Regions from separate parts of the Paraburkholderia graminis genome, predicted to be linked through region 2. Evidence: predicted binding sites of a transcription regulator. Region 2 holds the regulator's gene; each other region holds the start of a gene.

Region 1 (2,267 bases), on a different replicon from region 2:
CTTGTTCGCTTCGACATAGCGATACAGGCTCGCGAGCGACATGCGCACCTTGCGCTGCTCGATCACCTCCGAAGGCTTCAGGTTGACAACAGGCAACGAGGAGCGGGCTTCAGATTCGTCGGCGTCACCGGACGCCAGAATCGTCGCGAAGCGCTCTTCCAGGACATGTCGCAGCAAGTCACGGATCGAACTGTCCGCAAGCTCCGGGACTTTCACCCGCAATGTCCCTTCGATATCGGAAGCAAACGACTCGGCGACATCCCGAACCAGCTGACGCGCATCGCCCGCGTAATTGCCGGTAAGCGCAGCACGGATCTTGAGAGCCGACGCGTCGTTTCGTTCTTTCGTTAGCTGTGTCATGAAAGCCTCCTTCAGGCAATGTGCGGGGGGGCGCCCAACGGGGTGAGCCGCTTCGCGATTGCTTTTGCACTGCCAGTTGTCGGCTCACCACTAACCGCGGGCGTGGATCTGAGCCTCAAAAGCGCTCGCCCGCGGAGTTCGCCGAGCCATCGACTGAGGACAGCCGCGCGCAACAGCGATGAGTCACGGCCCCACGCCGTCCGCGCTTTACTGTCGGTTAGTCCGTCGGGTCCGACAATTTTGTCGAGGTATCGGCGTAGACGAGCTTCCAGTATCCGCTCGTACACGGTGTCCCCGGACAAGTTTCCAACCAGAATCACCTTGTTCACCGAGGCGCTTTTCACTTGCGCCACAGCGCCCAGCTTGCGAAACGCGCGGGCTTCGGACGGAGTCACTGCGGTAATCTCATCATCCCAATTCAACATTCAGCGTCTCTCGAAACAGTCCATCCGACGAGGATACACCAAGTTTTCTCATTTTTCGCATTTTTCTTATGTGTCGCAAGTCGCCTTGTAGTCCTGACGCTTTAGCTTCCTGTCGACACCGGCGGACTTGAAAGTCCCGTCGAACCTGTATATATATACAGTATTGACTCATATGCAGTTCCGGAGGATGTCATGGAACATCTGGTGCGCGTACAGAATGAACGGGACCGCCGTACACTCGCGTGGCTGCGCGGACACGTCGGCGACGCGGCGATCGAGGCGGCAGCACAGCGGTATGCTGGTCCGGCAAAACCGTATCTGTCGACGGTGTGCCGCATGCTTGGGGTGACGGCGCCACGGTTCGACGGACCGCGTCGGCGGGTAGCGAGCGCGACGGCCGAGCAGTCACTGGCCACGATCCGGGAGATCCTGGCTGCCCGAAGCGGCCGGCGATCGCCGATACCCGAGGCGCTGCGGCGCGCGTGAAAAACCTTTGCCCGCCGGCGAGTGCAGTAAGTGCAGTGACTATCATGGAGAGGTGGTCGGTGCTCACGGGCACGTATCCACACACGGAGCAGAAACGGCTGGCGGGCAAACTGGCCGCCCGTCGCAGCTCCGCCACGACCGGCACGCGCCACGCGGGCCGTTTTTTTGAGGCGGTTTAATCCTGATAAGTCGTATTATCAGGATGGCGGTTAATGCCTTAAGGTCGGGGCCGTTCGTTCGCGTAATTTCGTTCCCGCTCTGGGCCACTTGTAGCAGCGGGCAGACATGTCCGCAACAAGTTTGCTTCAAGAGGTTTTGCAGAAAATTGTTCCAGACCAACGCTTGAGGCGATTTATGACTTTTCGGGCAGGCCCCAAGTGCAGTGCCCAATTGAATACCGACGAAAGTTGTCTCGTTTGACGGTACCTCGTGCGCTGACGGGGAAGCTGGGCTCGCGATATCGCACGGGGCTTGTTCGACCTCTGGAGGCACAAATTTTTGCAAGAAACGGGAACAGTTTTCCGCAAACCAACGAGACGACCACCCAATCCCTTGCTCCTGCTTCCAAATTTGACATAACATAATTTATCAACAATTTTGACAGGGTTCGACGCTATAATCGATATGCCGTTACCGGCTCCGCCTTGCCCATTGCCGGTCTCGCCATGATAATTTCTGCTCCGAGCGCGCTCATCAACGCCCACCGAACGAATGACCAAAGATCCAGACACTCCCGTGTGGGCAGAGGACTATCGCCACTGGTTCGCCGAACTCAAGCAGCGCGTCGAGCGCGCGCGGCAGCGCGCGGTAGCCAGCGCGAATCGCGAACTGGTTACGCTTTACTGGCAGATCGGCCGCGACATTCTTGACAGGCAGCAACAACAGGGCTGGGGCGCGGGCGTTGTCGACCGGCTCGCGCACGATCTCAAGGTGGCGTTCCCAGACATGCGTGGCTTCTCACCGCGGAACCTCAAGTACATGCGTGCGCTCGCGCAA
Region 2 (2,267 bases):
GGCGATGCGTTGTCGGGCAGGCGCTTCTGCCAGTTCTTGTCGATCAAGCCCTTGTTGGCGAGCGCGTCGATGTCGTAGGCGAGCGCAAGCGTCACGACGTCGGCCTGCAGGCCGTCGAGCACCGAGCGAGCCTGCGCGCCCGAGCCGCCATGCGACTGCTTGAACGTGATGGTTTCGCCGGTCTTCGCCTTCCACTCCTTGCCGAACGCCTGGTTCACGTCCTGATAGAGCTCGCGGGTCGGGTCGTAGGAAACGTTCAGCAGCGTGTTGTCGGCGGCTTGCGCCTGGCCGATTGTGCCAATTACGCCGAGCGCGGCCGCCGCGCCGAATGCGAGCGCGGCGATGATGCTCCGCGCCTTATGGGTAGTCCGTGCCCGCCCCGTGTTCCGATGATTCATGTCCTGTTCTCCGCGTGTTGGTCCGCTAAAGCTGCGAGTGGTGTTGTTTTGCGTCGGGTCACGTGCACATGAGCGCGACTGGAGGCCAGTCTATCGAAGGGCTTTCATCATTAAAAATAATGTTTCCTCATTTTTTAATACGCAAAAGTGGTAATGGCAGCCAGACAAGGCGTTGCGGCATGCAAACCGATGTTTTGACGTCGATTGACGACGTTGCAGCGCGGTGCTTGAGCGCGAACTTAAAGTAAAGCTTGAATTGCGCCGAATACTGTATAAAAATACAGTCACCTGTTCATACATACAGTGGCGCCATGACAAAACTCACCGCACGACAGCAGCAGGTTTTCGATCTGATCCGCCGGGCGATCGAACGCACCGGCTTTCCGCCCACCCGCGCGGAGATCGCCGCCGAGCTGGGCTTCAGCTCTGCCAACTCGGCCGAAGAGCATTTGCGGGCGCTTGCCCGCAAGGGCGTGATCGAACTCGCCGCCGGCGCGTCGCGCGGCATCCGTCTGCTGCCCAGCCAGGACTTCGGACAGGACGGCACCCAGCATCAGTTCACGCTGCCGCATCCGAGCATCATGCAACTGTCGCTGCCGCTCATCGGGCGGGTCGCGGCCGGTAGCCCGATCCTCGCGCAGGAACATATCGCGCAGCACTATGCGTGCGACCCGGCGCTGTTCTCGAGCAAGCCCGACTACCTGCTGAAGGTGCGCGGCCTGTCCATGCGCGACGCGGGCATCTTCGACGGCGATCTGCTCGCGGTGCAGAAAAGAAGCGAGGCGAAAGACGGCCAGATCATCATTGCCCGCCTCGGCGACGACGTCACGGTCAAGCGCCTGAAGCGCCGGCCGAACGGTATCGAGCTGATCGCCGAGAACCCCGATTACGAAAACATCTTCGTTGAGACAGGCAGTGCGGACTTCGCGCTGGAAGGCATTGCTGTCGGTCTGATTCGCCCCGGCGAGTTCTGATCGCGCCTGCCGGGTTGGTCGCCTGTCAGTACACCGTACACAGGCGGATCAACCCTCGCCTGCCACTCACTACCGCAGCACACACGTTGAATCGCCCGGAGAGCCTCATGGAACGCCTTGCCCGCCTGTTGCCGTTTCGCCAGTTCGGCCGTTTGCGCCATCTGCGCAAGCTGGTGCCCTGCTCACTGATTGAAGCATCCACGGCCGCCACTGCGTCGCTGTTCGATTCGCCGGTGAACGGCTCCGGTGCGCATGCCGCTTCGTCATCCTTACAGGCGTCTTTGTTGCCGTCGTCGTTGCCGGCGTTCGCGCGGGTGTCGCTGAATTCCGGGCTCAACACCGCGGAGCCGGCGCGTCGCGCGCCGGTGCGGGTTTATCACGGGCCGTCGCGGCTCATCATGGTCGGCACCATGGACGCGGTGTGCAGAATGATCGACCGTTGCATCGCCGACGAAACCAACGTCCAGGGCGCGGTGTTCGAGTCCTGATGTGCGGTAAGGTGTGCGGGCGCGTTGCGGGAAACGTCGTTCGTCGCATCGAACGGGAATCATGAGTGGGGATCGTTTCGGCGCAACGCCGGTCCACGTTCGATCTCACCTGATGGAGAATCCCGGCCCATGGCAGCAGTATCAATACGCAAGAAGCGCGGTGCTCGTCCGCTTGTCGTCGCGCTGATCGTCATCGCGATAATCGCCGGCTTGGGCTTTGGCTATGCATCGCCGTATATCGCGCTCAACAACCTCAAACGCGCCGCCGACGCGCGCGACGCGCAGACGGTGAATCAGTACGTCGATTTCCCGGCGTTGCGCGAAAGCCTCAAGCAGCAGGTGACGGGTTTGCTGACGCGGCGGCTCGACTCGCGCGGAAACGGCAACCCATTGGCCGCGATCGGCGC
Region 3 (2,267 bases), 1.2 Mb from region 2:
GTGTCCTGCAAAGCGTCGCCGACGCGGCGCCGGACGGCTCGCATCACGACAACCTGAAGAGGAAATCGCCATGACCCAGATTCGTACGCTACTGATCGGTACCGCCATGACCGCCTTTGCCGCCACCGCGGCTGTGGCGCAGACCAGCCAACCCGTTCAGCCGATCCAGCCGGCCGCGGGCGTGAATACGCAAGCGCAACTTCAGGCACAGACGCCGGGCGCCGATGTCGCGCCGGCAGCGCCCGCCGCGCAGGGCGTGCAGCCGGTCACGCCGCCGCCGACGCGTCTGACGGCGCCGGGCTCGGCCGATCCGCTCGTGCAGAAGCGCGAAGCGAACGCGAAGGCGAGCGCGGAATACCGCGCGTCGAAGAAGGCATCGAAGGCCGAGTTGAAGCAGCAGCAGAAGGCCGCGAAGTCCGAGTACACGGAGCAGGTGCGCGACGCGAAGATCAACATGAAGGCGGACAAGCAGGCCGCCAGCAACGAAATGAAGATGAACATGCAGGGCCAGGCCGGCGCGCAGACCGACGGCGGCGAGGTCAAGCATTAATCGCCGGTCGCGTCGGGGCGCGATGCGCCCGGCACGTCGGACTTGCGCCCGGGCGCGACGCGCTCTCGCCCGGGCCCATGAGATTTAGATTTGGCAAGGAGGTATCGCATGAACAGCACTCAATCTACGAAGTCGATGAAATCCGCCGCTGGCCGGCTTTGCGCGCTGATGATCGCGGGCTGCCTGTCGTCGGTGGCTTTCGCCCAGGCTAGCGATCCGGCCGCCGCCCCGGTCACGCACGCCGACAAGAAGGCGGCGAAGGAGCAGTCGAAGGCGGACAAGAAGGCGGCTGTCGCGCAAGCCAAGGCCAACAAGGAAAAGACCGAGGCGCAAGCCGACGCCGACAAGGCTAATGCCGAGGCCAATTTGAAGGATGCCAAGAAGCAGTAGGGTTCTGGCTCTCGGCGCGATGAAGGAGCCGGAAGGCTTGCTGGTCCATGACGGCCCGTTCAGCGTGAAGCGAACGGGCCGTTGTGTTTTCTGACTCGGGCTTGCTGGCCGCCGACGCCATACGGCGCCACGCGTCCCGCGCCAAGTCTGCGTACAACGCCCGGAGCCGTCCGCGAAAAAAGGGCGCTTGTGCGCCAGGGTTGTATGGATATACAGTATGCGTCGCTCCCCAATCCATCCAATGCCTGCCAAAAAACGTGCTTTCCGTCGCCGAATCTCCGCCGCCATCCGACGCCGCCGCCTGGCTCACGAAGCTCAACGACGCGCAGCGCGAGGCCGTCGAATACGGCGCGGATACGCCGCACGCACCGCCCGGCGCGTTACTGGTGATCGCGGGCGCGGGTTCCGGCAAGACCAACACGCTCGCGCATCGCGTCGCGAATCTGATGGTGAAAGGCGCCGATCCCCGGCGGATTCTGCTGCTCACGTTCTCGCGCCGCGCGGCGCTCGAAATGACTCGCCGCGTCACGCGCATCGCCACCGCGGCGCTCGGTACGCGCGCCGCGCTCGCGCAAGGGCTGACGTGGGCGGGCACCTTCCATAGCGTCGGCGCGCGGCTGTTGCGCGAATATGCGGAGCTGATCGGCCTTGCGCCGGCCTTCACGATCAACGACCGCGAGGATTCCGCCGACCTGATGAACCTGGTGCGTCATGAACTCGGGCTGTCGGCGAAAGAACGGCGCTTTCCGGCCAAGAGCACCTGCTTCGCGATCTATTCGCGCGTGGTGAACACGGGCGCGTCGCTCGGCCAGGTTTTGGACAGCGCGTTTCCGTGGTGCCGGGAATGGGAGGCGGATTTGCGCATGCTGTTCGCCGCTTATGTCGACGCCAAACAGAAGCAAAGCGTGCTCGATTACGACGATCTGCTGCTCTACTGGTCGCACATGGCCGCCGAGCCGGCCATTGCCGCCGATCTGTCGGCGCGCTTCGATCATGTGCTCGTCGACGAGTATCAGGACACCAACCGCCTGCAGGCGTCCATCCTGCTCGCGCTGAAGCCCGACGGCCGCGGCCTGACCGTGGTCGGCGACGACGCCCAGTCGATCTACTCGTTTCGCGGCGCGACCGTGCGCAACATTCTCGACTTTCCGGCGCAATTCGATCCGCCCGCCACGCAGATCACGCTCGAGCGCAATTACCGTTCGACACAGCCGATTCTCGCCGCGTCCAATGCCGTGATCGAACTGGCCAGCGAGCGCTACACGAAGAACTTGTGGACCGACAAGGCATCGGCGCAACGCCCGCGTCTCGTGACCGTCGCCGACGA

What was found. The regulator LexA, encoded in region 2, represses DNA repair genes until DNA is damaged. The targets are predictions, from matches to a motif close to ACTGTATNNNNATACAGT.
Region 1: CUJ91_RS32030 (CppA family protein) is a predicted target of LexA. The motif match lies at 930-947, and genes of this name have one in related genera.
Region 3: CUJ91_RS13180 (ATP-dependent helicase) is a predicted target of LexA. The motif match lies at 1,140-1,157, and genes of this name have one in related genera.

Annotation. Positions count from the first base shown of each region.
Region 1 is NZ_CP024936.1:122,299-124,565, reverse strand. It holds gene CUJ91_RS32040 (hypothetical protein) at 1-360, opposite strand, end outside; gene CUJ91_RS32030 (CppA family protein) at 978-1,271, shown strand; gene CUJ91_RS32025 (PDDEXK nuclease domain-containing protein) at 1,983-2,267, shown strand, end outside.
Region 2 is NZ_CP024934.1:1,752,931-1,755,197, reverse strand. It holds gene CUJ91_RS07850 (sulfate ABC transporter substrate-binding protein) at 1-398, opposite strand, end outside; gene lexA (transcriptional repressor LexA) at 710-1,372, shown strand; gene CUJ91_RS07840 (hypothetical protein) at 1,480-1,860, shown strand; gene CUJ91_RS07835 (DUF2939 domain-containing protein) at 1,990-2,267, shown strand, end outside.
Region 3 is NZ_CP024934.1:2,970,999-2,973,265, reverse strand. It holds gene CUJ91_RS13190 (hypothetical protein) at 71-550, shown strand; gene CUJ91_RS13185 (hypothetical protein) at 659-940, shown strand; gene CUJ91_RS13180 (ATP-dependent helicase) at 1,198-2,267, shown strand, end outside.